One region of the Hafnia paralvei genome, then DNA from elsewhere that is predicted to be linked to it. Evidence: predicted binding sites of a transcription regulator. Region 1 holds the regulator's gene; the other holds the start of a gene.
The links. The regulator PurR, encoded in region 1, represses purine synthesis genes. The targets are predictions, from matches to a motif close to CANGCAAACGTTTGCNTG.
Positions count from the first base shown of each region.

Region 1 (15,157 bases):
CTGTTCGAGAGTCAACGTGCTCATTGCTGCTTACTCCTTGAGAATGTGACGGGGATAAACAGTGCTAACCCGTAGCCGAGCAGTGGCAGAAAGGTTTGCCACAGAGCTGCAACGGCGGCCATGCGGCGATCGATTCCGCTGGCGTAGGCCACCGTTTCGGTCGCTAAAGTAGGGAAACGACCAGCCCCGAACCCCAGAGTCGGCAGATAAAGGCCGATACTGACAGCAAAGCCTAGGGCGACGGATATCGCCAGCGGTTTACTCAATAGTGGAATTTTAATATGCCAGAAGCACGACCACGGGGTTTTCCCTAGTGATTGGGCCGTATAAAGGAGTCTACGATCAAAAGCCTGCCATGTGCCGCTCAGACTGAGGAAGTAGTAAGGCGTAATAAACAGCGCATGGGCGAAAATCACGCTGGGCAGCAGGCCAATCACGTCGAACCAAGCCGCTAAATGTTGTAAACCAAAAATCAGACTGATTTGCGGTAGCAAAAGAGGTGTGAGTAGCAGCCATAATCCCGTGATTTTATGGCGTAAGAATTGCCATTCAAGAAAGCCTACACAGAGAATCAGACTACAGAGATTGGCGATGCCAGCGATGAGCAGGCTATTGATGATGGGGGTACCGAGTTGGCTTAGGCTGCTGAGCCAATAATCGAATGTCCATTGCAGTGGTAAGGCAGCAGGGAACGGCCATCGCCAAGCAATCGACCAGATAAACAAAACGCTATACGAACCCAGCGTCAGCAGTATGCCAACGATCCATAGAGGCCGTAGCGTCATATGACGTTTATAGCGTCTTTGACCGTGCGCGTTGCGGCAATAGCGCAGCCAGGCCCTTTCAATCATCAGCCAGAGGACAAAACTAAAAAGCGTGATCCCAAGCAGGAGCAACGTTCCGCTGGTCGCCAATACTTGATGCGTCAGTGCCGGATCGGTCATCCATTGCCAAATCTGTAGGGATAGCGTTGTGGGCTGCTGTGGTCCAAGTAAAATAGCGATATCCACCACGGATAAGCCAAATGCCAACACGCAGAAGACGGGCAACCGCAGGCCGCGCAGAATCTGTGGCACTAACAACAGCCACCAGACGCGAGTTGAAGGATAGCCTAGCGCCACACCTGACTGTATTTGTCGTCGAACATCAATACGTCCGGCGATATTCAGCGCCATTAAAAACAGGAAAGGCGTTTCTTTCACCGCTAATAGCAACGTCAATGAAAGTGCATAAGGATCGTTGATTATCAGCCAATCAGGTGGGCGAGAGTATCCGGTAAGCGTGGGGGAAATGACCCTTAGCAACCAGCCCGATGGGGACAACAGCAGGATCAATCCGGTCGCTAAAGCAATGTGCGGTATAGCGAGAATAGCAGTGGAGATAACCCGCGCGATATGACTATTCTGTCTGAGAATGACCTGCCCACATAACGCCAGAGCTAGCCATAGTGATATTAGCGTGGCGGCAAAACCACTGAATATGCTCAGCGTGATGGATTGCAATATACCTGGCCATTGTAGCAACAGGTGCCACGACGCAAGAAAATGGCTAAGGGAAAAAGTATCTGAAAGGGGTTGAAGCATAACCAGTAGCGCCGCCGCAATCGGCAGCGCACCAGCAAGTATCAGCACAAGAGGGAACAGCGCGAGACAGGAGCAGCCGTTCTTCATCGCTTAGCGGCGATAGTCCAGATAAGGGCCATCGGCTACTGAACGACGCTCTACCAATTTAGGGTGCACTTCGATAGTCTGAGAATCTTCGCGTTTGCTCACGATACGATCAAGCAGCATATCAAAGGCCATCGCACCTAGACGCTCTTTCGGCTGATGAATAGTGGTTAATGCCGGAGTGAAGTAACGTGCGTTACGTACGTTATCATACCCGATCACCGAAATATCTTGTGGGACGCGCAACCCCATTTCATCTGCGGCGCAGATGGCGCCCATGGCCATGATGTCTCCACCCACAAAAACGGCTGTCGGTCGATGCTTTTGCGAGAGGATTTGGTGCATAGCTTTGTATCCAGACTCGGGTTCAAAGTCACCTTCAACCATCCACTCATCGCGCGTTGGGATATTGGCCTCTTGTAGCGCTTTCAGGAAGCCCCGCAGGCGTCCACCGCCGGTATTGCGCGACAGCTGTCCGGTAATGGCACCAATGTCACGATGGCCGCGTTCAATCAAATAACGGCCCGCTAAATAGCCCCCTTCGAAGGCGTTATCTTGAATCGCATCGGTAAAGTCGCTGCGCTGCGTTCCCCAATCCATAACGACCATCGGAATATTGCGGTAGTCTTCTAGCGTCTGTAGTAGGTTCTCTGGATACTCAGAGCACATCACCAGCAGGCCATCAACACGCTTTTGTGCCAACATGGCGAGATAGGCTTTTTGCTTTTCTGGATTGTTATGCGAATTGCACAGAATTAGGGTATAGCCTTGGCTGTAGCAGGCGTTCTCTACGGCTTCGATGACCTCAGCAAAATAGGGCGCTTCACTGGAGGTGGCCAGTAAACCGATCGATTTAGTGTGGTTAACTTTCAGGCTACGGGCGACGGCACTGGGAGAATAGTGCAGCTCTTTAATTGCCTCCCATACCGCGGCTTTGGTCTCTTCGGCGACAAAGCGCGTTTTATTAATGACATGAGACACAGTCGTGGTGGAAACGCCCGCGCGTTTTGCCACATCTTTAATCGTTGCCATGAAACAGATGACTCCTAAGCTTATGTAATCAAAACATAGCTATTGTGTTAATCGTTTGCTTACGTACATCTAAAATTACACCGAATGAAAGCACATAAAATAAATGAATATGCAGAGACTTCGAGTGCCAGCCTATTCTTTTTCGTTATGAAAGCTGATACGTAGCAGTAAACCGTAAATTTTGGCCTATAAAATGCAAAAGGGGAAGTCAAAATTAGGGGATAAGAGAAAGAATAATAGAATGATTTTCTGCGTGTGATCTCATTTGATGTATGTAAAAATGATTTCACACACTTTCTGCAAGTGTTTATGTATAATAAAAATTGATCTGATAACGAAATGCGGGAGATGAGCACATGGAAACCGATCTGAAATATTCCCTAATGACGACGGTTGCTGCTTTGGCAGTTATTGTTATCTTTAGCTTTGTAGCAGCGCTGCACTGATTTAAAGACGTGTTGGAATCTTTAGTTATTAACATGACTAAAACAAAAGGCGGTCAATCGACCGCCTTTCTTATATACGTACGTTAAAAACTTATGCCAAGTTTTTAGCGACGAATTCCCAGTTTACCAGAGCCCAGAAGTTCTCCAGATATTTAGGACGCGCATTGCGGTAATCGATGTAGTAAGCGTGTTCCCAAACGTCCACGGTCAGCAGTGGTTTGTCGCCGCTGGTCAATGGGGTTGCTGCGTTTGAGGTATTAACGATAGCTAAAGAACCGTCCGCTTTTTTAACCAGCCACGTCCAGCCAGAACCAAAGTTACCCACGGCAGATTTAGTCAGTTCTTCTTTGAAGGCTTCGAAAGAACCAAAGGCTTTGTTAATGGCGTCTGCTACTGCGCCAGTAGGTGCGTTGCCGCCTTTTGGAGACAGGCAGTGCCAGTAGAAGGTATGGTTCCAAACCTGAGCGGCGTTGTTAAAGATACCGCCAGTAGAGGTCTTGATGATCTCTTCCAGTGATTTACCTTCAAACTCGGTGCCTTTGATCAGGTTGTTTAGGTTTACCACGTAGGTGTTGTGATGCTTACCGTAATGGTATTCCAGAGTTTCTGCGGAGATGTGCGGCTCGAGTGCGTTTTTTTCGTATGGTAATGTAGGTAATTCAAAAGACATTGCTCTCTCCTATTATTGATCTATTTTGCGATGAAACAGTTACACGCAAGTGTTTTATGTTTCACGCATCACACTAACGTTAACGTCAGTGTGCGGGTTTTTAAATTTGAAACGATCTTGTTGTGCTCTTGTTATGGGGATCGATTTTAGCAAGTTTTGAGTCTAATAACAGGCTAAATTTTGCTTTTTGGTTATCAATTGATGAATTGTCCATCAGTAACACTGCGAGACATCAAGGTACTAAGGAAGGATATTGAGAAAGGAGAGGGGAAATTACAGGGATTATCCGTTATATGAATAAATCCCTGTTGCTTGGCATATCTAACGAATTGTTTTGGGCGTCATGACACGGCGAGCACCCACATAGTGACCCTGCCAATAATCGTTATCCAGATAGCTGATACGAATTTGTTCACCAGTGCGCGGTGACTGGATGAATTTACCTTCACCCATATAGACACCCACATGATCGGCAGCGCCACGGTTGTTAATGCGGAAGAAGACTAAATCGCCTTTTTGTAACTCAGTTTTCTTCACCGGAGCTGCATCGCGCAGATGATACATCTCGTTAGCTGTGCGTGGGATTTTGATACTCAGCAAATCTTGATAGGCATAGTAGACTAAACCGCTGCAATCGAACCCGGTGCTAGGTGATGAGCCTCCCCAGCGGTAGGGTTTGCCAACCTGATTCATCAGCTTGTTCATCGCGGTCTGTTTAGCATTCTGGTAGCGCTTTTTATGCTGTGGACTCAAACGGATTGGCTTGCCATCAACGATCTCAACATTATTCTGATTTAGCGCGAGCTTAGCCAATTCATTTTTGCTGTTTAGTTTGCCGCGTTGACGACCATAGCTCTTTTTATTGCTGACATGCGCAAGCGTTGCGGTTCTGGCGCTTGCCTTTTTCTCAGCAGATTTTTTATTTGGCTTAGATAGAGAGGCTAATACCGCTTTATCAATTTTCTTGCTGTTGGCTTTATTACGAGCAACTTCACGATTGCGGGCAAATTTGCTGGCTAAAGCGCTATTCTGCGAGGCCGACTCTTTTTTAGCGTTTTGTTTTTTACTCGCGACTGTTTTATCGCTGCTCTTTTTGTTTTTAGCGGTAGAAGTCGTTGGCGTTTTTTCTTTTTTGCTAGCCGCAGGCTTTCGCTTTTTACGATCGGCGGCTTCGCTACTGGTCGTGTGCGACTTTCGCTGATCGGCAACGACTTTATGCCCCGGAGAGGCATTGGCGGCATTAGCAAATAGCTGAGTAAACAGCAGAACAAAGAGTGCGATATATAGACGCATTGGTAGGTTCCAGGCTTTGTCCCAAGAAAAAAACATGGCAAACAGTATTAAATAAACAACAGGAACAGAACAGCATTCATTTCCGCTATTTATATTCTCTTTGTGACTAAATGTTACAAGAGTTAAATCGGATGCTGTTTTGAACAAATTCTGCTGTAAATCTAAACACGAACCAAACGGATATAGCATAGCACGTTTTTAGATTAAACTGAGCTTAAGCGATAAGGGATCGAAACACCTCAGAAATACCCCTATAAAAGATGGCGTTTTTTTCTAAGAGCGTCGCTGCGTACAATCCAGTACAATAATTTGATATGCACTTGCATGCTGTCTGCATAACACTGGTTAGAGGAAGTAAAACAAAATGACAATGACCACTATTGAAAAAATTCAGCGCCAACTAGCTGAAAACCCAATTATTTTATACATGAAAGGTTCGCCAAAATTGCCGAGCTGTGGTTTTTCTGCTCAGGCCGTTCAGGCATTGTCTGCGTGCGGCGAGCGTTTTGCCTATGTCGATATTTTGCAAAATCCTGATATTCGCTCCGAATTGCCAAAATATGCTAACTGGCCAACCTTCCCACAATTGTGGGTCGAAGGTGAGCTGGTGGGCGGCTGTGACATCATTATCGAAATGTACCGCGCCGGTGAATTGCAGCAGTTGATTAAAGAAACTGCGGCGAAGCATCCCGCTCAGGAAGAACAGCAATAGTGATATTGTTGTCGCATAAAACAAAGGCGCCTTAGGGCGCCTTTGTTATTTTGGGTGCAGCTTACAGCGTCATTGCAGCGATCCAGCCGAAGGCTAGCAAGGGTAGGTTATAGTGCAAGAATGTAGGTACAACCGAATCCCAAATGTGATCGTGCTGACCATCCATATTTAAGCCCGAAGTGGGGCCGAGCGTTGAGTCTGAGGCGGGGGAACCTGCATCGCCAAGTGCACCGGCTACGCCGACAATGGCAATTGTCGCCATCGGTGAAAAACCAAAAGCGATACACAATGGAACATAAATTGCGGCGATAATTGGCACCGTCGAGAATGAAGAGCCAATCCCCATGGTGATGATCAGTCCGACGAATAGCATTAAAAAGGCCGCTAAACCGCGATTATTACCGATCACGCTCTCAATCGAAACAACCAGCGTTTCAACGCTGCCGGTGGCTTTAATCACTGCGGCGAATCCTGATGCGGTGATCATAATAAAGCCAATCATCGCCATCATATGTACACCGCGGGTGAAAACATCCTGAGTTTCTTTCCAATGAATGACGCCACCCGCGATAAAGACCATGAACCCCACCAGTGCGCCGAGCACGATGGAGTTGGTCGCCAACTGAACACCTAATGCTGCGAGTATCGCTAGACCGGCCACCCACAAGTGACGTGTTTTTACGCTTTTGTGCTCTGGTTCTGCAGCAAGAATTTTGCGCTCGCTGTAGCGGCGTGGTTTACGATAACTGAAAAATACGGCTATCAGCAGCCCAACAACCATGCCTAATCCCGGTAGCAGCATCGCGTGAGGAACTTGTGACGCTGTCACGTTTAGGCCGTTGCCGTTCAAATTCTTTAACAGAATATTGTTCAGGAAGATGCCGCCAAAGCCGATGGGCAATACCATATAAGGCGTTATTAAACCAAAGGTCAGCACGCAGGCCACCGCACGGCGATCGAGATTCATGCGTGAAAACACGTGGAGCAAAGGGGGGATCAAGATCGGGATAAATGCGATGTGAATGGGGATCAGGTTTTGCGACGAAATAGCGATGAGAGAAATAATCAGCAGCAAACCGTACTTAAACCAAAATAGTTTACTGGCGCTTGGCTGATGCCCCATTCGGGCAATGACTTTCTGAGCCAATATATCGGTGATACCCGAACGGGAGATAGCAACGGCGAAAGTCCCTAGCATCGCGTAACTTAGTGCAATTTCAGCGCCACCACCGAGACCACCGCTAAAAGTAGTTAGGGTCGTTTCAAGAGTGAGTCCGCCAACCAGACCACCGGTAATAGCCGCAAAGATTAACGCGATAACCACGTTCACCCGCATTAAACTCAGTAAAAGCATCACCGTGACGGCGACAACAACAGCGTTCATAGACGTCAATGTCCCAGAGTTCTAAAAATTATAAAACACGTTTAATAACATTTTTTTCGCATTAACACGACAAAAACAAGAATTAGCCGGAGTGGGAGGGCATAGCTCAAGGGTTGTATAGACAACTAAATTAGAGGAAAAGCCCGCTAGATAGCGAGCTATTAATCTTTATTCAGCGCTTTCTTCCGCATTGGCGGGCAGAGGCCATCCACCCATACGTTTCCAGCGGTTTACCAATTCACAAAACAGCGTTGCCGTCTGTTCTGTATCGTAGAGCGCGGAGTGTGCTTGGGTGCTGTCAAATGGGATATTGGCGGCAATGCAGGCCTTAGCCAGCACGGTTTGACCTAATACTAGCCCGCTCAGCGCGGCAGTATCGAAAGTGGCGAACGGATGGAAAGGGTTGCGTTTTAAGCCAACGCGCTCAGCCGCGGCCATCACAAACGAGTGATCAAAGTGGGCATTGTGCGCCACAATGACGGCACGATTACAGTCGTGTTCTTTAATGCCTTTACGTACGGCTTTGAAGATGGCGTGTAAGGCTTCGTATTCGCTGACCGCACCGCGCAATGGGTTTTCCGGATCAATACCGTTGAATGCCAAAGCTTCAGGAACCAGTACGGAGCCAACAAAAGGCTCAACGTGAAAATGAAGTGTTTCGTCGGGCTCTAACCATCCATCGTCAGTCATACGTAATGTGACTGCCGCAATTTCAAGTAGCGCGTTGGTGTTGGCATCAAAACCTGCGGTTTCGACATCAATGACAACAGGATAGAACCCGCGAAAGCGCGCGCTCAGCGTATTTAGATTGGTGGTTTCAGCCATGTTCAACTTCTGGTCTATGGAATGCAGCGCGCATTATGGCAAATTTTTACGTAGTTTGCAGTCCGCAAACGCGGTACGAGCCTCATTCATGCATCAGATAAAAAAGCGGACGCTAAGGCGCCCGCTCGGTTTTTGCTCAAACCACATGGGTTTGATACGTTCTGGTACTTAGGATTAGTTGCCTAAACCCGCGCCAGCTTGTTTGTTTTCGATCAGCTCGATTTTGTAACCATCTGGATCTTCAACAAAGGCGATAATGGTGTTGCCGCCTTTTACCGGACCCGCTTCACGAGTGACTTTGCCGCCAGCCTGACGAATGCTTTCGCAGGTTGCTGCAACATCATCGACGCCCAGTGCAATGTGACCAAATGCTGTGCCCATCTCGTAGCTTTCAACGCCCCAGTTATAGGTCAGCTCAATCACAGAGCCGGTACTTTCATCGCTATAACCGACGAAGGCCAGAGAGTATTTATACTCTTCGTTTTCACTGGTACGCAGCAGGCGCATGCCTAAAACTTTGGTGTAGAAGTCGATGGAGCGTTGCAGATGACCGACGCGCAGCATGGTGTGTAGTAAACGCATAATTTCCCTCTGAAAATCGAAACGGCTTGCTTTACAAGATATAGAACATTGTAACAGCGTACATTCAGCGATCAATAAAAGGTCGGCATTAATCGCGAGCGATGTGGTGACAAGAAATGGAAAAACCCTCTGACTGAGTGGAGGCGGCCAGAGGGTTGGCATATATTCCCGTCATTGGGATATATGCCGAAGTATTACAGCGTTGGGTAATCTGTATAGCCTTCAGCGCCACCACCGTAGAAGGTCTCAGGCTGTGGCGTATTCAATGATGCTTTTTTCTCTAAACGTTCAACTAAATCTGGGTTGGCAATAAAGTTACGTCCAAAGGCAACGGCGTCGATCAGACCTTGATTAATCAGCGTTTCCGCTTTTTCTGCGTTGTATCCACCGGAACCAATAATGATGCCGCTGAAGTTTTCACGTACCGCCTGACGGAACGCCTCTGAATAAGGCTTGCCACCGGCCCAATCTGGCTCAGAGATATGCAAATAAGCAATTTTTCTCTGGTTAAGCTGACCGATGAGATAAAGCGCAGCTTCTTCCTGGTCTTCACCGTTATCCAGCCCGTTAAATGGCCCCAATGGTGAAATGCGAATACCTACGCGGCCAGCGCCAGATTCGGCAATAGCAGCATCAACCACCTCGAGCGTTAAACGCGCACGGTTTTCAATAGAACCGCCATATTGGTCGGTACGTTGGTTAGACGCAGGAGACATAAACTGATGCAGGAGGTAGCCATGTGCCGCGTGCAGTTCGACCAGATCAAAACCGGCCTTGCTCGCCAGCGCAACGGCGTGGCGGAAATCGTTAACGATGCCAGGGATTTCGCTGGTTTCTAAGGCGCGAGGTTCCGAGCAAGGAACACGTACCCAATGGCCGTTTTCATCTCGAACCGTGGTGCGAGTATCAGCGGCGATAGCTGATGGTGCAACCGGAGGCTGATTGTTCGGCTGGAGACTGTTATGAGAGATACGGCCTACGTGCCATAGCTGTACCGCGATATGACCGCCATGTTGATGGACTCCCGCAACGATTTTTTTCCACGCATCCAATTGCTCTGGTGTATGTAAACCGGGCGCGCCGGCATAGCCTTTTGCTTGAAACGAAACCTGAGTTGCTTCTGTGATAATTAAACCGGCGCCTGCACGCTGGTTATAGTATTCGCCCATCAATGGGGTTGGAATATCGCCCGGTTCTTTGCTGCGTAGGCGTGTCAGCGGAGCCATGAAAACTCGGTTAGGCAAAGTGACATCACCAACGGTGACAGGCGTGAATAACTTTTCGATTTTCATAGTGAATCCTGTGGCGGTGTAACGCGTCAACGCACGCTACGAAGTTTAAATGAGCTCGTTAGACATGATGCATACGAAACAACGAGGCTTGGGCAAAGACTAATAGACCGGTTGGTCTAAGTCAATACACGCGCAAATACTTTATGATGAAATTATTTAAAGCGAAGGTTTTTTAAGCGGCGATAATACGAAGAAACCCCACAGGCTGGGGAGTTGCAGCCTGTGGGGCGAAGATTGAAGGGCATTAGCGTTTAGTAAGCGGCAGTAAACTGCTGCTTGATAAATTGTGGTTGCTCAATTTCATTGAGGATCGCGACGGCCAAATCTTGGACTGAAATATTGGCGGGCGCATCTCCATTCATCAGCAATGAAGTCGTACCAAGACGGAAATGTCCGGTACGTTTGCCCGGTTCAAGCATGGCTGCAGGGCATAATACCGTCCAATCCAGTTCGCTGCCGGCGCGCAATTTGTTGCGCAGTTCACGAGCGCCTTGTGCACCCGGACGAATTTCTGCTGGGAACTGTGGGGTATCGATGAGTTCGACGCCCGGAGCGACTTCTAGGCTGCCCGCACCACCGACCACCAGAAAGCGTTTCACCCCCGATTTTTCCACGGCGGTCAAAATGGCATCACTGCCTTTCACGAAGTTGGTATACAGATCGGGGTCAGTCCAGCCGGGGTTGAATGCGCTGATAACGGCATCGACACCTTTCAGCGTTTGTGTTAGCCAATCAACGTTAGTCACGTCGCCAAGTGCAATATGCAAACGGTCTACATCTGGCAAATCTTTCTGGCTGCGAGCGATAGCAGTCACTTCGTGACCACGTGCTAATGCTTCATCAACGACAACACGGCCGACAAAACCGGTGGCTCCAATAATGGCAAGTTTCATGGTTATTTTCCTCTGCTTAGGTTGCGATAGGGCTACTTTAGACCTTAACAATTCGGTTGATAAGTGGCATATTCAAGCTTACTTCTTTAAGTAAAACTTCAAGATAACAAGGCTGATTGATGGACAAACTCAACAGGATGGCCGTTTTTGCCGTTGTGGTTGCGGAAGGCTCTTTCAGCGCAGCAGGGCGGCGTCTGGGGATGAGCCCATCGGCGGTGAGCCAGCATATGCGCACTTTAGAGCAAGATCTGAGGGTGACACTCTTGCATCGCTCTACCCGGAAACTTACGCTTACCGATGCAGGAGCCGCTTTTTATCCAGGCTGCAAAGCGATGCTGCATGAAGCTAGTCAGGCAGAACAACGATTGGCCGAAATGCGCGATACGCTAGTAGGCGAGTTGCGTATTGCGACCACGATCGGCCTCGGCGGCGCCCCATTAGCGCAGGCATTAGCCCCTTTGTTACAGGCTCATCCTAAGCTTAGTCTGAGAATCTTAGCCAACGACGAAATTATCAATTTAATTGAGGTTCGCGCGGACATAGCTCTGCGGGTTAATCGCCAACTGGATGATGCTTCTTATATCGCCCACCCGTTAGCTGTTTGGCCTATGGTGCTGTGCGCTTCTCCCCGCTATTTAAATCGCTGCGGGATACCTGAAACGCCCGATGAACTTAGCCAACACCAATGGCTGGTGAATACCAATGAGGCTGTTCCTGCTTCGATTGAACTACATAGGAACAACGGAGAAACGCGTAAAATTTCTCTGCCTGATATTGCTACAGGCAGTAGCAGTATGAACGTATTACGTGCATTTACGTTGGAGGGGATAGGCATTTCTATACAGCCGCTTTATGAGATTGAGTATGAGTTAAAGCGCGGTGATTTGGTGTTGTTGTTACCTGAGTGGCGACCCGCGCCTCTGAAGCTGCATGCGTTGACGTTAGAGAGAGTTCATACGGAAAAAAGCCGTCAAGCAATGCAATGCTTACGCGATTATTTCCAAAATTATCAGCAACGTTGAATAACAAATGATAATAAATTTGCCCTGAGCTGGGTTTACGTCTTCACTTATATCTGTAAGCAGGAGGTTTGCGGTGGCCCAGCAACTTGAGTTCTTTGAGATCCCTAGCCCCTGTCGGGGTATTTGTCAGTCCGACGAGCGCGGCTATTGTCGCGGCTGCATGCGCAGCCGAGACGAGCGTTTTAACTGGATAAAACTGAGCGATCCGCAAAAGCGTGATGTCCTGCGCTTGTGCCGACAGCGATGGTTGCGCCAACAGCGCAATGATAAATCCGATCCATCCCATCAGCCTGAGCAACCATCGCTCTTTTAACTTTTTATTGACTTGTTAGACGCTGACGTCACCACCTTCTGCTGCAGCTGTGAAAGAGAACAGTACAGACGCCATACGAGTCCGGCCAAATCTCGGCCACTCTGATCCGGATGGTGAGACAAAACGTCGCTGATACGTAATAGTTCATTCAAGGTCTTATCCAGAGAGTCATGCTGAATACCTTTTTCTGTCATGATGCCTTTGAGACAGTGAATACAGACGTCACGGACCGCGGAAAGGGGGTCGGAACGGGTTTGCCAATCACGCAGTTGCCAAACGATGTGGCTACAATTCAGCAGTACCACCCCCCAGCGTAGCACCCAGATACGCGATAGCTCATCTTTACTCTGATTTAATTGACTGATGCGATGGTAAATACGTGATTCGAACTGGCTTTCGCTTTGCTGAGGTCTACGGCTGATCTGATCGATAAAATCACGACGCAGTGCTTGAATAATCCTGCGGCTTTTCCGTTTATCAGAACTGGGGCGCAGAATTTGAAACGCTACTGCAGCTAGCAGCACACCGCAAATCTTGGCGATGTTTTCGTTGACAAAACTTCCATAGTCATATTCCGGCGGGTTAGTGACCAGCAAAAAAGATCCCATAAAGACGATGAGCTGTCCCCAGAGCGCGGCTGTTTTTGGGTTTTGTAATTTCAGTAGCTGCATCGTAAGCAAAACAGGTAACAAGAAGGCACAGAAGACCCAGAAATCATCGATTTGAATCATTAGGCCGAATTTAGCCAGATAGCAGCCAATAGACAGCAACACCATCGCTTTAAACAGCGTCGTTAGGCTGGTCATCGGTGACGCCGATGTGGAGTACAGCACACAGGTAATGGCGGTAATAGTCAGCGCCGCCGATCCCGCATCCCACTGAGTATTCATCCAAAATGCGCAGCCAACAACCAGCGCGATAAAGGTGCGTAGTGCGTTGTAGGCTGATTCCATACTGTCGGTATGACGCGCGATACTATGCACTTTGGGGGGAGAGAAGGTCTCTTCCGGCGATGATTTTTCAACGTGTCTTATCCAACGACTGCCCTGCAAATAGAGCCAGCAAAAATAACGTAGGCGAAGGTAAAAAGAACGCAGACGATAGTCACTTGGGTCATGTGGATAGATACGACTGAGGATTTTGGCCAAGCGATATTTATTGGTCTCGGGGTTCTGAAGCTCTTTGATGATTGCTTGCAACACATCCTGCAAAAATTCTGGGCGATCGGGCCAATTGACCAGCATTCGTCGAATGCTTGAGATAACACTGGTCAGACGTAGCTGCTGGTGAAGTAAAAAGTTAAGCACATTGTTGCGGCTACGCAGGCGGTGGTTACTCCAGAAAGCCTGAATGCGCAAAATGTTCATTGTGAGGATCTGACCAATTAACCCCTCATGCGATGCACGCATTTCTGGCGTTGTTTCTGGGTGCCAAAGCATAGTTGCATGCTCTAACAGACGTTGGTGCATGCGTCGTAACGATGTCAGAAGGTTAGTGCCGTCGGAGGTGCTGGGGAGAATCATCATCATAAAAGCACCACAGAGCAGGCCGGTGATCACTTCGCATACGCGCGCCTGTGCAATATCAAAGATTTGCATGGTGTCGGTTGATTCGGCGGTTGAGAAGGCAATGATCGCGGCGGTGTAGCCCGCTAACGCAAAAGCATAGGCGACGTTATTTTGATAATGATTGGAAACGTAGGTGCAAATTGCTATCCACGCGGCAATAAATAGCGTAAATAGCCACGGATCGTTGAGACATTGGCCCGCAATGAGTACAGAAGCCGCAGCGCCAAGTAAGCTACCGGCAATACGACCAATGCTCTTACTGATCACGCCGCCGACGGTTGGGAAACTCACCACCGCGGCTGAAGTAAAGGCCCAATAAGGTTCATCAAGATCGAGTAAAAACGCCACCCACAGAGCAAGGCACATCGCTATTGCATTGCGTAAGGCATAACGCCATTGTCCCGCATTGGCCTTTGCCCATGGCGTGTTGCGCCAATCTAGCCAGGATATGTTCACAATTCTATCCCGTTAGTTAGCGCGAACGGTAATTGTGCAAGTGGTGCCAGCCACCAGCAAAACGTCTTTAGGAACATTTTCCAGTTTTATTCTGATCGGCACGCGTTGAGCAAGGCGTACCCAAGGAACGTTAGGTTTTACGTTAAGTAGCATATTATCGCTACTGTCTACGCTTTGGTCGTAAATCGCGCGCCCAATACTTTCAACGCTCCCATGGAGTGGGATATTTCCGTTATATAGAGTTATATCAACGTTATTTCCGATGTGTATATGCTTTAGCTTAGTTTCTTCGAAATATCCCATAACATAAAACGAATTAATATCAATAAGAGCCACAAGGGGTGAGCCAATAGAGGCATAATTCCCGACTCGAGTTTGTAAATTAGTTATAAAACCACTGACGGGCGCATAAATATTAGTATGCTGTAAATTCCACTTAGCCTGTTCCAAATTAGATTGCGCGGATTTATAATTAGCTTTCATTGCCTGCGCATTTAAATTTGCTTCGTCGAGATCTTCCGCAGAAATCACGTTGCGGGGCAGATTGCCGCGTCGAGCTGCTTCATGAGTGGCCTTAGCCAGATCGGACTCTGCTTTTGCCATGGCGGCATTGGCGTTGCTAAGTGCAATTTCAAAGGGTGTCGGGTCTAATGAAAATAGTAAATCGCCTTGTTTTACCTGTTGGTTATCATTGATATTTACGTTGATGATTTTTCCAGATACTTCTGGTGTAATATTGACAAGTTCAGCCCGGACTTTTCCGTCGCGAGTCCAAGGTGATTGCATATAATAATTCCAGGCCCACCAGCCTGCGGTGATCGCTATTGCACAAACTATAACCGTTGAGAAGTAGCGTAATGTGTTCAGTTTCATATTATTTTACCAACTGGTTAATAGCCAAAGACTGGCGCTGACACAAATGACAAAAATTGACAAATCCATCAATGTTGGGTGCCAAATATCGCCCGAATAAATAGTATCGCGAAATATACGGTGGATTAG
Region 1 is NZ_CP083737.1:2,515,982-2,531,138, reverse strand. Features, by position in the region: gene K9N75_RS12000 (ATP-binding cassette domain-containing protein) at 1-24, opposite strand, end outside; gene K9N75_RS11995 (ABC transporter permease) at 21-1,670, opposite strand; gene purR (HTH-type transcriptional repressor PurR) at 1,674-2,699, opposite strand; gene cydH (cytochrome bd-I oxidase subunit CydH) at 3,056-3,145, shown strand; gene sodB (superoxide dismutase [Fe]) at 3,237-3,815, opposite strand; gene K9N75_RS11975 (C40 family peptidase) at 4,137-5,108, opposite strand; gene K9N75_RS11970 (Grx4 family monothiol glutaredoxin) at 5,479-5,820, shown strand; gene K9N75_RS11965 (Na+/H+ antiporter family protein) at 5,882-7,204, opposite strand; gene rnt (ribonuclease T) at 7,373-8,029, opposite strand; gene gloA (lactoylglutathione lyase) at 8,204-8,611, opposite strand; gene K9N75_RS11950 (alkene reductase) at 8,806-9,903, opposite strand; gene K9N75_RS11945 (NAD(P)-dependent oxidoreductase) at 10,155-10,796, opposite strand; gene K9N75_RS11940 (LysR substrate-binding domain-containing protein) at 10,916-11,818, shown strand; gene K9N75_RS11935 (DUF1289 domain-containing protein) at 11,892-12,131, shown strand; gene K9N75_RS11930 (FUSC family protein) at 12,128-14,155, opposite strand; gene K9N75_RS11925 (efflux RND transporter periplasmic adaptor subunit) at 14,168-15,028, opposite strand; gene K9N75_RS11920 (DUF1656 domain-containing protein) at 15,035-15,157, opposite strand, start outside.

Region 2 (15,157 bases), 650 kb from region 1:
AATCAAATCGAAAAACATCAGCTCGAATTAGAGAAACAACAGCTAATCAACGAACTTCTCGAAGCGTCTTCGACCGACCCGCTGACGAATATTTACAACCGGCGTAAATTCTTCAATCAATGCAGCCAAATCAAGAGTGCGGAATATCCTCTCGCTTTCTGCCTGATTGATATCGATAATTTTAAAAACCTTAATGACCGATACGGCCATGACGTCGGCGATTTGGCCCTCATCGCTTTTAGCCAGTTGCTTACACAATCACTCCCAAAAGACACGGTATATTGCCGGTACGGCGGCGAAGAGTTTGCCATCCTGCTTAAATACACCGATGTTCCCCAAGCGATGCAAATCATCGACTCGGTACGACTTGATACTGAGCTATTACACATCACTATACCGAATAAGCCTGGGGTCGGTTTTACCATCAGCTGTGGTTTGGCTCGCCTAGACGATTATAAGAATATCAATCACTCGATAAAGCAGGCTGATGAAGCGCTCTATTTCTCGAAGAAGCGCGGTAAGAATCAGGTCAGCTTTTACTCCCAAAGCGGTTTCATTAGCTTTGATGCAAAGCATAAAGACCCCAGTTAAATAGAGGCGAAACGAGACATAGCTCAAGGTATGAATATTGTACAATTGCACGGCAACTTAATAGGTGCTACTGCAAATGGCACGTTTAATCCTCGACCTATCAAATGCCATATGGTGTTATGAGGCTTCAATCTCGGGATAAACTAGGTATACTCCACCGACTTTGCCGATTATCCCGAACGTGGAATATCCCTGACGAGGATGCAGTAACGCGCCATGACTCAACATGCTTCCCCGATATTAACTTCATTATTGGACACTGACGCCTATAAACTGCACATGCAGCAGGCCGTCTATCATCGTTACCGCAACCTCACTGTCGCGGCGGAATTTCGTTGCCGTGGTGACGAGTTACTGGGCAGCTATGCCGACGATATTATTCAGCAAATCGCTTTTATGAGCGATCTTGCGTTGAGTGATGAAGAATACGCTTATCTCAGTTCTCTACCGTTTTTCAAAAAAGACTATCTGGACTGGCTGCGCGAATTTCGCTTTAACCCACAGCAGGTCGATATTCGTAATGAAGACGGTCATTTAAGTATCCGCATCACTGGCCCTTGGCGTGAAGTGATTATGTGGGAAGTCCCGCTGCTTGCCGTCATTAGTGAAGTGGTTCACCGCGATCGCTCTCCTCTGGCAACGCCTGAAATGGCGGTTGCACAGTTGCGTAAAAAGCTGACCGCCTTCAAAGCGCTGAGTGCCGATATCGATCTTGCTGGTTTTAAATTGATGGACTTTGGTACTCGTCGCCGTTTCTCACATAATGTGCAGCGCGCCATCATCGAAACATTAAAGACGGATTTCCCACCGTTAGTTGGCACCAGCAACTACAAGTTTGCTCAAGAACTGAATCTTGCGCCCATGGGAACTCAGGCTCACGAATGGTTTCAAGCACATCAACAAATTTGTCCTGTGCTAGCCAACAGCCAGCGTGCCGCACTGCAAGCATGGTTAGATGAATATCCCGACCAGCTTGGAATTGCGTTAACCGACTGCATCACCATGGATGCATTCCTACGTGATTTTGGCCCTCAGTTCGCCAATCGTTACCAAGGCCTGCGCCATGACTCCGGTGAGCCAACTGAATGGGGAGAGAAAGCCATCGCCCATTACCGGAAGCTGGGTATCGATCCTATGACCAAAACGTTGGTGTTCTCTGATAACCTCGATTTAGAAAAAGCGCTGGAGCTCTACCGCCATTTCCACGATCGCATCAATTTAGGTTTCGGCATCGGCACACGGTTGACCTGCGATATACCGGATGTGAAACCGCTAAACATCGTGATCAAACTGGTTGAGTGCAACGGCAAGCCGGTTGCAAAACTATCAGATAGCCCAGGAAAAACCATTTGCCACGATAAGGCGTTTGTCAAAGCCCTGCGTAAAGCCTTTGATCTCCCCTTGGTGAAAAAGGCCAGCTGATAGCTAATGCTGTTTATCTAAGAGATCGCAATAAATAGAATGAGGGCGTAGATATCTATACGCCCTCTTTTATTATCAATACCCGCCAACTTCCCAGAGTAAGCCAAATAATTTTTTGATTTTTTATTCAATCTCTCAATATCTCATCAAGTTCTTGCGATTTGACCGTGATTTCCTCTTGTGTCTGTTTGCGTGACAAGTAACATAGCAACATGCCCGTATTATCTGGGCAGTGGGTTATTTATCATTCAAGATCAATAAAAGAGAGAAATCTATGAGCGTAGTGCCTGTAGTCGACGTACTGCAAGGCCGTGCCGCGGTCGACACTGAAGTTACCGTGCGCGGGTGGGTACGTACCCGGAGAGATTCTAAAGCTGGTATCTCCTTCCTCGCCGTTTATGACGGCTCCTGCTTTAATCCGTTACAGGCCGTCGTTAATAATTCTCTGCCGAATTATGAAAGTGATGTTTTACGCCTGACAACCGGCTGCTCTCTTGAAGTTACGGGTAAAGTCGTTCCTTCGCCAGGCGAAGGTCAGAGCTTCGAGCTGCAAGCAACAGAAGTCAAAGTTGTGGGCTGGGTTGAAGATCCTGATACCTATCCAATGGCAGCAAAACGTCACAGCATCGAGTACCTGCGTGAGGTTGCCCACCTGCGCCCGCGCACTAACCTGATCGGCGCCGTAGCGCGTGTTCGCCACACTCTGGCTCAAGCAATCCATCGCTACTTCCATGAAAATGGCTATTTCTGGGTTTCTACCCCACTCATCACCGCTTCAGATACCGAAGGCGCGGGCGAAATGTTCCGTGTTTCCACTCTGGATATGGAAAACCTGCCACGTACCGATGAAGGTAAAGTTGATTTCGGCGAAGATTTCTTTGGTCGTGAAGCATTCCTGACCGTATCGGGTCAGTTGAATGGAGAGACCTACGCTTGTGCACTATCGAAGGTTTATACCTTCGGACCGACTTTCCGTGCTGAAAACTCCAATACTAGCCGCCATCTGGCTGAATTCTGGATGGTTGAACCTGAAGTTGCGTTTGCCGACCTGAACGATATTGCGGGCGTTGCCGAAGGAATGCTGAAGTATGTCTTCCAGGCCGTATTGGATGAACGCGCAGACGACATGGAGTTCTTCGCTCAACGTGTTGATAAAGATGCGATCGATCGTCTGAAACGTTTTGTCACCTCTGACTTTGCGCAGGTCGATTACACCGAAGCGGTAGATATTTTGCTCAACTGTGGCAAGACCTTCGAAAACCCAGTCTATTGGGGCGTGGATCTTTCTTCCGAGCATGAGCGCTACTTAGCTGAGCAACACTTTAAAGCGCCGGTGGTTGTTAAAAACTATCCAAAAGATATCAAAGCGTTCTATATGCGCATGAACGAAGATGGCAAAACCGTGGCGGCAATGGACGTATTGGCTCCAGGGATCGGCGAAATTATTGGCGGTTCTCAGCGTGAGGAACGTCTAGACATGCTGGATGCACGTTTGGAAGAAATGGGGCTGAATAAAGAAGACTACTGGTGGTACCGTGACCTGCGTCGTTATGGCACCGTTCCACACTCTGGTTTTGGCCTCGGATTTGAACGTTTAATCGCCTATGTCACCGGTGTGCAAAACGTTCGTGACGTGATTCCATTCCCACGCACCCCACGAAACGCAACTTTCTAAATAAGTAATAAAACAACATTTAAACGTTTTCATTACAAAAGAGGGGCCAGCAATGCTGGCCCCTCTCTTTTTTAAACTTAGACCCCTGTCACAAAGTTCCCTAATTTTTACAATTTGAAACACATACTTTCGTTTTGTTACTCGAATTATACTTTTGTATCATTTTCGGTGTGGATTATCAGCCTAGTGAATGGAACACTGCGATGCAGACACAGGAAGACACCATACTTTCTCTTTTAGTTCCGTAAGTGATGAAATAGTTCCGCGCAGAATTAATTTAGGCAGTGGCAGGTGTCAAAAAAAAATAACTCCTTTAGAGGGTAACAATGATGAAACGCAATATTCTTGCAGTAGTGATCCCAGCGCTGTTGGCAGCTGGTGCAGCAAACGCAGCTGAAATCTATAACAAAGATGGCAACAAGCTGGATCTGTACGGTAAAGTTGACGGCCTGCACTACTTCTCTGACGACAAAGGTTCAGACGGTGATCAGTCTTACGCTCGTTTCGGCTTCAAAGGCGAAACTCAGATTTCTGATCAACTGGCTGGTTATGGTCAGTGGGAATACAACATCAAAGTTAACAACACTGAAGGCAACGGCTCTTCTAAAAACGCAACCCGTCTGGGCTTTGCTGGCCTGAAATTCGGTGACTACGGTTCATTCGACTACGGTCGTAACTACGGCGTAATCTACGACGTAGAAGCATGGACTGATATGCTGCCAGAGTTCGGTGGTGATACTTATACCAACAGCGATAACTTCATGACCGGTCGTACCAACGGCGTTGCTACCTACCGTAACAACAACTTCTTCGGTCTGGTTGATGGCTGGAACTTCGCAGTTCAGTATCAGGGTAAAAACGGCAGTGCGACCGAAAGCAACAATGGTCGTGACTACCAGCAGCAGAATGGTGACGGCTACGGTTTGTCTACCACTTATGATTTCGGAATGGGTATCAGCGCTGGTGCGGCGTACTCTTCATCTGACCGTACTAATAAGCAAACTACTCTAGGCCGTCAGGTTAATAGTAACGTAGCTGGTGGCGATAAAGCTGACGCATGGACCGCTGGCCTGAAGTACGATGCTAACAACGTCTACTTGGCAGCTATGTATGCAGAAACTCGCAACATGACTCCATACGGCAAGAACGGTATCGCAGACAAAACTCAGAACTACGAAATCGTAGCTCAGTACCAGTTCGACTTCGGTCTGCGCCCATCAGTTGCTTACCTGCAGTCTAAAGGTAAAGACCTGAACACCAACTTATCTGGTGACAAAGATCTGGTTAAATATGTTGATGTCGGCGCGACTTACTACTTCAACAAAAACATGTCTACCTATGTTGATTACAAAATCAACCTGCTGGATGACAACGATTTCACCAAAGCTAACGGCATCGCTACTGACGATATCGTCGCTCTGGGTCTGGTATACCAGTTCTAATCTGACGACAGTCTAACGACTGTAACAGAACGGAATTTAAGGCAGAGCTTCGGCTCTGCCTTTTGCTATCGGCTATATTCCCTTGCGTTAAGCCTGTATTTTTTCCTATCCTCGCACGACGTTTACTCCCCTATTTTCCTCTCCCATTTCCCCTTTTCTTCTTATTTTTGGTGCTTTTATCGTCATTGAAGCGTTCAGGTAACAACTTTGTATTCTTTTTGTGGCAAACGGTTGGCAAGCCTGCGACGTAGCGGTAATCTGAGGGCTCTCTGGCTCAACTCGACACATGGAAGCCCCTACATGTTTGAAAATATCCCAGCCGCACCAGCGGATCCGATTTTAGGTCTTGCCGATTTATTCCGTGCCGACGCCCGTACCAATAAAATCAACTTAGGTATCGGTGTTTATAAAGATGAAACAGGTAAAACACCGGTGCTGACCAGCGTTAAAAAAGCTGAGCAGTATCTGCTGGAAAACGAAACCACAAAAAACTATCTGAGCATTGATGGTATTCCTGCTTTCGCGACCTGCACGCTGGAATTACTGTTTGGTAAAGAAAGCCCAATCATTCAGGACAAACGTGCGCATGCCGCCCAAACTCCGGGTGGTACCGGTGCTCTGCGTGTGGCTGCTGATTTTATTGCGAATAAAACATCAGCTAAGCGAGTTTGGGTAAGCAATCCAAGCTGGCCTAACCATAAAAGCGTATTTAACGCCGCAGGGCTCGAGGTGCGCGAATATGACTACTATGATGCCGATAACCATCAACTGGACTTCTCTGGCCTGCAAAAGAGCTTAGAGCAGGCTGAAGCGGGTGACGTAGTGCTGTTCCATGGCTGCTGCCATAACCCAACCGGTATTGACCCTACGCCAGAACAGTGGGAAGCGCTGGCTGAAATGTCAGTGTCCAAAGGCTGGCTACCGCTATTTGACTTCGCTTATCAGGGCTTTGCCAATGGTTTGGAGGAAGATGCTCAGGGTCTGCGTATCTTCGCCGCTAAACATGATGAACTGCTGGTTGCCAGCTCTTACTCGAAAAACTTTGGTTTGTATAACGAACGCGTGGGCGCTTGCACATTGGTTGCCGCCGACAGTGAAACCGCAGACAAAGCCTTCAGCCAAATCAAAGCCACGATCCGTGCGAACTACTCTAACCCGCCGGCTCATGGCGGCTCAGTGGTAGCAACCATTTTGGGTAACGAAGCACTGCGTACCATTTGGGAGCAAGAGTTGACCGATATGCGTCAACGTATTCAACGTATGCGTCAGCTGTTTGTTAATACCCTGCAAGAGAAAGGGGCTGAGCAAGATTTCAGCTTCATCATCAAGCAAAACGGTATGTTCTCTTTCAGCGGTTTAACCAAGGAGCAGGTCATCCGCCTGCGCGATGAGTTTGGTGTTTACGCCGTGAACTCTGGCCGTGTGAACGTAGCAGGGATGACGCCAGACAATATGGCGCCATTGTGTGAAGCTATTGTCGCCGTGCTGAAATAATATTACCTCAGCAACGCAAAAGGAGCCTTTCGGCTCCTTTTTTATTTACGGCGAGCGACATAGCAACTACCACACCGCGGGCTCATCGCACACAAACGGATTCGTCTGACGCTCTTGACCAAAGGTAGACATAGGTCCATGACCAGGAATAAAGGCAACATCATTTCCCAGAGGCCAGAGTTTGGTTTTGATAGAGTTAATCAAGGCCTGATGGTCACCACGCGGGAAATCACTACGCCCTACACCACCGCTAAACAAAACATCGCCCACCTGCGCTAAGCGCGACTCTTCATTGAAGAAAATCACGTGGCCAGGAGTATGTCCGGGGCAATGAAACACCTGTAATGTTTGATACCCTACCTGCAACGTATCACCATCGTTAAGCCAGCGCGTTGGCGTCAATGGGTCACAATTGGTGAAACCAAACATTTTGCTTTGTGCAGGTAGCCCTTCAAGCCAAAACAGATCGTCTTCCTGCGGTCCATATATGGGTACATTCAAGCTCTTCGCCAATTGTCCTGCCGCTCCAACATGGTCTAGATGACCGTGGGTGAGCAGTATTTGAGTCACCGTTAAGCCAAGCGCTTCCACTTCACGCAAAATTTTTGCAGGCTCACCGCCCGGATCGACGATAGCGGCCTGATGTGTATCTTCACACCATAGCAGAGTACAATTTTGTTGAAATGCAGTGACAGGAATTATTTTATATTTCATCGTTGCCTCAATACCTTGCCCACAATGATTTATCACAATAAAAAAACACGCCGGCAAAGGCCGACGTGATGGATGTCTTTAGCTCTACCGCTAATAATACCTGCTTAGCAAAGTATTACCAATTCCTGACAGGGCCAGTATCAATATGAACAAAATTACTGCGCGGATAATATCCAACGCCACCCGCACGCATTTTCAATGCGGCTTTACGAATATTCGCTAGCTGAACGCCTTCAATATGGAAATCCATCGCTTGGCCGAGAGTATGGTAACTATGCTTAGCAACACCACTGCCACGCTCACGTAATTCACTATTTGTACGTGGAGAACGATATCCAGAAATAAGCTGAATAGGTTTGCGCGTACCTATCATCGCTTGTAAGCGGAATATTTGATCGAATAAACGAGGGTCAATACGTTTAACTTTATTCGCACGATAGTCGCGGAATAAATGATTGAGGCGAGCCAGCTCTTCTTGAATATAGTTTTTGCCGTCGAAAAACTCGGCTTTGAGTTGCTCACCGGTATTTAAATTATTCAACACTAAAATACGCGGACGCGGTGTAGAAAGCGTTGCTAGCGCTTGCCCAGGCAGCATTGCCATTCCCATAGCAACGCCACCTAAAGCTAACCACTTGCGACGATGAATATTGATTGGATCCATGAGATGTTTTTACCCGGCAAAGTATCTAAAGATCACGCATTAAAGCGCACCGTCAGGCACCATAACCGCCATGGATGATCGAGTCAACCCGCTTCCCGCCGTGCCCGGCGGGATATCACAGAAATTTATGACTCGCAGTTACATCATCAACAAAACAACGTTATTGCTAACTACTTGCTAAAGCTGAAAAAGACGTTCAGCTTGAGCTGCTACTTTTGCCCCAGAACGGACGGTATCATCATAATTGTAAATATCTGTGCGGAATTGCGGTTTTCCATCTTCAGAAACCCACGCGGTCAGATAATAGAGACGAACCGGTATACGATGACGAATTGGCACATATTTCGTATTCCCCTCTTTTAATGCAGATGATACCCGTGCGTCATTCCAGCCAGCATCTTGTAACAACATATTTGCTAGCGTTGATGCTTTATTCACACGGACACAACCCGAACTTAAAGCACGGATGTCTTTTTCAAACAATCCATGATTCGGTGTGTCATGCAGATAAATAGCATCCTGACTCGGCATATTAAACTTGTAGCGACCTAATGAATTATTAACGCCTGGCGCCTGCTGGATACGATATGGAAAATTACGCGGCGAAACTGATGCCCAATCGATCATATAAGGATCGACAACTTCAGCATCATTACTCCAACCAGAAAACAGACGATATCCATGACGTTCAAAATAGCCAGGATCACGCATCGCTTTAGGAACAATGTCTTCGCGAATAAGCGTGGTTGGGACATTCCACGGTGGATTGACAACCACGTTATTCAGTTCACTATTCATCAGCGGTGTTTTACGCGTCGGACGTCCAACGATAACGCGTGAAGTAAGCACTTCAGTACCGTTTTGGTAGTAAATCAGAGAGTAGTTAGGAATATTAACCATAATGCCGGTATCGACTTCTCCCGGCAAAATACGCAGTCGCTGAATATTTAACGCCAGTAACGTTGCTCGTGTTTGCGGTGAAACGTTCAGCCATTCACGAGTACGTTTGCCAATCACTCCGTCACTCGCAAGGCCCTGCCACTGCTGGAAACGTTTCACAGCTTCGACTAACTCAGGCGTGTATCGATTGTCCGTAGCTGAAACAGGCATTGTTTTCGCCGGTGTTGCCTCTGGCGTTGGCTGCTGCGTCAACTCTGATACCGCAGTGGTCGAAGGACTGATTACCGCGTTAGGTTCCTGACTTGCAGGCGATTGCAGCGGCTGAGCCTCTGGTACTGGTGTCGGCGACTTAACATTTCCCTTTTCTGTGAGCATCCCCGTTCGCTGTAAAACCTCACGCAGAGCAGGCATATCTGGGCTCAAATCGCCGGGTTTTAAGCTTGGACCATCGTTGACGGTTGGCCAAGGACGAGTATCCGCCAGCAAATCTTTTAGCGCTTTATGCATAGCGGCATATTGTGGATGTGACGGTGCCAACGATTGAACAAACGTGGCCAAGCGACCATCACGCACAGACAGTTGCCAGTTATTAACCAACGTTGCTGGAGGCTCCGCTATAGCGTAAGGCACCGAACTATACAGCCAGCTTCCTTTCGTTGCACTTACGCCTGAAACAAACTGAAGATACCCCAGCATCGCATCGGACAGTACAGCGTCACGCGCCATATCTTTGACATCTGGGTTAACAAGCGCCTGCACCCATTGAGTAAACTGCGGTTGTACGCCAGAAAGCGCGACTTCAGCTAATTGCTGCTGAAATTGCTGCACGGCGGCACGATCCTGCCACATCGGCTGCATATGATTAGCAGCATAAAGAGAGGAAAGCTGATTTAAATAACGCAGCGATACTCCCTGCGGAAGCTGTGATATCAGCGTAGAACGCGACTGAGGTACACTCATGGTCGCTACTGAAACCGCTGGCTGCGTTACAGGCTGTGTGACGACCTCTGCGTGAGCAGGCATCAGGCTCATCGCCAAAGCACTCATCGCCATTGAACCACCGACAACCATATGGCCTAGACGGAATCTGTTATTCAGCACCATCCCTTGCTCCCTTGTTAGCTCATTGGCTCCGACTTTCGGAACCTTAGCTTAATTATACAAATAGAAATGACTTTTTGCCGTTTCATGTGCCGGTTGGTGCATCAACTGCCCGGACATTACGTTTTATTTATATGATGATACGTTACCGCCTACATTCTGCCAAAAAAAACGGCCCGATAAGAAGGCCGTTTGCGTTAATAATGATTTCAGTATATGAAATTTATTAGGTTCTAGCTCTCTGACTCTTCTTGAGTCACTGATTCCATTATGTTTTTCTCGGGAGCAAAGCCTCGCAGTCCCACAACATGAACATGTTCAGTGTTATTGAACACTTTACGCATCAGTTTATATGTGGTGCCCTTTTCTGGGCTGATGTTTTCTGGCGCCGCAATAATTAGCTGCATCTCCAGACGCTCACACAGTTCAAACAACGTAGCGATAGATTTTGCATCTAGACGAGCGGCCTCATCTAGGAACAGCAAACGGCACGGTGAAATATCTTTGCCACGTAGACGGCGTGATTCCTCTTCCCAGCTTTGAACGACCATAACCAGAATGGACATGCCGGTACCGATCGCTTCACCCGTTGACAGCGCTCCGCTCTCCGCACGTAACCAACCATCCGAACCACGGTTAACCTCAACTTCCATTTCTAGATAGTTACGATAATCCAGCAATTCTTCGCCAATGGTTTGCGGCGTGCGCTGCCCCATGTCGATTTGTGGATTCAGGCGCTGATACAGTTTCGCTAACGCTTCTGAGAAGGTTAGCCGGTTGCTATTAAACAGATCCTGATGTTGTTCCTGCTGTTCTGACAACACCGTCAACAGCGTTGAGTGAGCTTCACGTACGTTGACATTCAGACGAACGCTATTCACCTGCCCAAAGGCAACTGTCTGCAAACCTTGGTTGAGCATACGAATGCGGTTCTGCTCACGCTGTATGGTCTTGCGAATAATATTGGCGACGCTCTTCGAGCTAATAGCCAGTTTCTGTTCACGGGAGGTCAGCTCTTCTGTCAAACGTGCAAGCTCAATTTCCATCTGCTCGATAGCGTCAACAGGATCATCACTGCGGATAATGTCCTGACGGATACGCTCACGCAGATGCTGATAAACGGCAATATAGAACTGGATTTTACGTTCAGGGCGTTTTGGATCTTCAGATAAACGCAGCACATCTCTCAAATGCTCGTTGTCAGCCACCGCCAAACGCAACGCACCTAACGCCTTGTCCGACATAGAACGTAGCTCATCCGCGTCCATATACGCCAGCTCACGACGATGGAGTCGACGTTCAACGCCATTGTCTTTGACTAAGCGCATCACGGCACACCAGCCTGCTTTCGCGGTGGTAACCTGCTCGCGGATCTGATGGTAATCGCGCTCAACCTTACGCAGGCGTTTTTGCAGATTATCCATTTCTGATTCACAGAACATAATCTGTTTTTCAAGCTGATTACGACGCGCACGGTTATTGCTCAATGCGGTATGCAGCTCATCTCGGCGTATGCGCGCGCGCTCTTCTGCGTTTGGATCGGCCTGTACGCCAATATCTTGCAGCTCTTGAGACAGCTCTTTAAGCATGTCACGCTTGGCTTCAAACGAGCTCTTCAGCGATGCAAGCACCTGATGATACTGAGCCAACTGAGCCTGCTGCTGACGAAGCTGATCGCGGGTACGCGCACGATCGGCTTCAGCATGTTCTAAGCGCTGACGCAGTTTATCGTTAAGGTCAGAGTTCTCCGTCAACATGCCTGCAGAATCGCTGTAGCTGAAGTGTGCACGACGCTGAACCACTTCAGTGAGCGCGAAGGTCTGCTGTTTCGCGGAACGCTGATTTTGCTGAGCCTGCTGATAATCTTGACGCAACTGCTCATGCTGCTCTGGATCGCTCTGCAACACAGAGAGCATCGGTTCCAGCTTGGCTAGGTTTGCCCCATGCTGTTGCAGATAGCGCGCCGCTTCCTGCGCCTCTTCCAGTTCCTCACGGATCTCTTCAACGCGATCCTGTAAGGTTTCATCAGCAAGCAAACCAATATGCGGTGTTAACTTATGCAGCAACGCAACGCTTTCTTTCGCCTGAGCTAATTGCTGACGTTGCTGCTGCGTAATATTGTCCTGATTATTGAATTCACGTTCGATCTCGGTACGACGACCGTTGATTTGACGTAACTCAGCTTCCGGATCTTGCTCAAATGCAACGGCTAAATGGCTGCCGATAAAACGACTAAACGCCTGATGTAGACGCTGAGTTTTCTGCACGTCGAACGACAGCGTAGCATAACGTTCAGCCAACTCATCACGCTGCGCATACAGCGTTTCCAAACGGCTTTCGCGGGCTGCACGACCAAATAACGGCACCTCAGGGAAGCGAGAATAACGCCACTGGCGATCCGATGCCTTGACAACCACAGCACGCTCAAGCTCATCAGCGGCAAATACGCTGTCATCAAACGACTGCGGATCCCCTTCGATCAGATAGAGATCTTCCGGACAATCTTCCAGCCCCGCCAACTGTTCACGAACCAGAGAAAGGTCTGGGACCACAATCGCATGGCGTGCAGGTCCATATAATGCGGAAAAGTACGGCGCATCATCGATGGTCACGTCATCGTAAATTTCAGACAGCAGAACACCGCCAAAACGTTCGGCCAGCGCGATCAATCGGCCGTCTTCTGCTCCGCTTGGCTGGCTTAAACGTTCAATCTGGTTCTCAATTTCACGTTTCTGATGAGCAACTTCATCGCGTTCGACGGTAGATTCACGTTCACGCTCCAGCAGTTGTTGCATCTGCTCAGTAACCTGACGACTGTCGGAAAGTTCGTCACCACACTGATCGCTAAGCTGGCTTAGTGCTTCTTGTGCCGCTAACCATACTGGCGCTTTCGCCGTCAGATCTTTTGCTTTCGCGGTGATCTGCTCCAGCTCCTGACGCAGCACCATGCGGCGTTCGCTGGCTTCGGCAACGTCGAGGGTCAACGTTTCAATCCGCTCTTCCATTTCGCGCTGGGCATCATCCAGCTCTTCAGGCTGATATTGCTGTCCGGTACGTTTACAGAATTCCTGTAATAAACGTTCAGCGTCTTGCTGCGAACGTAAACGCTGTTCTAATTCAGCCAAACGCATACGTAATGGTTGTACACGTTCAGATTGATGCTGAAGTGAAGACCAGTCGCGTAACAAATCTCGGCCAGCCTGCCATGCCTCGCTGCGGCTCACTTCCCCCACCAGCTTCACGACCAGTTGGTAAGCATTTTCAAACTGGGAATGCGCAGCACTTGCCACATTCATTTTTTGCTCGAGCTGCATCAGAATTTCAGTCGCTTCCTGCTCGCGTGCGCTGAAGGTTTCAAGCCACTCTTCGCTGTTATCGGCGTTGAGATCGGGCAGTTGACACACCTGACGAGCACGCTCTAACGCTTGTAGTGCTTGCTGGTACTGAATAGCGCGTGTCTGCTGCACGTCCAATGCCTGCTGGTAATCAGCCAACTGACTTTTTAGCTCATCCACTTCAGCTTCGGCCGCTTCTGAACGCGCTTCATAGTCAGCGTGCAGATCGCTTGCCTCAGCGACAACTTCGTTCTGCTCTTCTAAACGATAAGTCAGCTCTTCCAAATCACTTTGATAACGCTCGATCTTCTCCTGCTGACGCATCGCCGTTTGGACAAGATTTAAGTGATCGCTTGCGGCCTGATAATCGGTTTCGAGATCGGATTCAGAGCCGCTTTGCTCCGCCAGTTCACGAGACATTTCGACATGACGATATTGTTCCGCCAGCAGCTGTTTACGCCCACCCAGCAGCTCACGTCGCAGCAGCAGTGCCTGATCGAGGTGAATGCGACGCTCGTTGGCGTGGCGCATATAGTCAGCCGATACATAGGATGTTGCTTCAGTGATCAGGTGTTTGAACAGGTCACGGTCGGACTGCGTTACGCGAATAGCTTCAAGCGTCATGCGGTTTTCACGCAGCGCGGCTTCCATATCCTGAAATGCTTTACGCACCCCACTGTTTTCTGGCAACAGATAATCGCGCAGAGAGCGGGTAATCGCGCTGGAAATACCACCGTACAGTGAAGCTTCAATGAGGCGATAAAACTTGCTGCGGTCAGATGCTGAGCGCAGACGGCGTGGGATCACGCCCAGATCAAACATCAAAGAGTGATAGTCGGTGATCGAGTTAAACTGCTTGAACTGTACGCCTTCGATCGCTTCAACTCGTTCTTTTAGCTCGGCCAGCGGTAACACTCGAGCCTGACGCTCGCCCACGGTTTCCGTTAGGATCTGCGTTGGCTGGAACGATGTCGGTAAGCCTTGGATTGTGAAAGGCTTGATATCAACTTTACGGTCGCGACCTGCAACCTGCTGTAAGCGAACCCCGACCAAAACACGCTGGTGACGCGAGTTAACGACGTCAAGCGTGGCATAACATACGCCTGCGCGCAGCTTGCCGTGCAAGCCTTTATCACGTGAACCCGACGTCGCCCCTGCTTCCGTGGTGTTACGGAAATGCAGCAGCGTCAGATCGGGGATTAGCGCCGTAACAAACGCCGCCATGGTGGTCGATTTACCCGCGCCGTTGCCCCCTGAGAGCGTAGTCACCAGTTCATCAAGATCAAAAGTTCGGGCAAAGAAACCGTTCCAGTTAACCAGTGTCAGCGAGCGAAATTTTCCGCGTTCAATCATTCCTGTTCATCCTCCGCATTGTCCGCGCTACCGTCTGCACTGGATTCGTTTTCTTCGTTTTCATCATTCAGCGACAACGTGTTTTCTAACGGCATGGCTTCGCCGTCACGGATCATTCTGAGCTGGGATTCACGTGGGTCATCGCCGCTGCGCACGTCTGCACCAAAGCGGAAAACCGCCTCAGTGATGCGGAATTTAGTGCTGTCATTACCCATGAAATAAACCATGCCCAAACGACGTAGCCTATTTAATGAGGTACGAACTTTCTCTTGCAGCTTTTGACGGTCAAGATCCGAACCGGTGGAGCGTTGGTTAACATACTTCAGTAACTTGCTTTCATCGGCCAGAGAGAGCAACTCATCATAGAGTTCCTGTTGGCTGAAGATACCTTCGTGCGCCAAACGCTCAGGACTTAAATAGAGGTAGCACAGAATTTTGCCCACCATCATATCCAGCTCAGACAGAA
Region 2 is NZ_CP083737.1:1,868,833-1,883,989, reverse strand. Features, by position in the region: gene K9N75_RS08840 (GGDEF domain-containing protein) at 1-591, shown strand, start outside; gene pncB (nicotinate phosphoribosyltransferase) at 808-2,013, shown strand; gene asnS (asparagine--tRNA ligase) at 2,288-3,688, shown strand; gene ompC (porin OmpC) at 4,015-5,130, shown strand; gene K9N75_RS08820 (amino acid aminotransferase) at 5,431-6,624, shown strand; gene K9N75_RS08815 (MBL fold metallo-hydrolase) at 6,691-7,338, opposite strand; gene mepK (peptidoglycan L,D-endopeptidase MepK) at 7,454-8,002, opposite strand; gene ldtD (L,D-transpeptidase LdtD) at 8,180-10,006, opposite strand; gene mukB (chromosome partition protein MukB) at 10,237-14,691, opposite strand; gene mukE (chromosome partition protein MukE) at 14,688-15,157, opposite strand, start outside.
Region 2: the regulator PurR is predicted to act here: its motif matches at 5,351-5,368, upstream of K9N75_RS08820 (amino acid aminotransferase).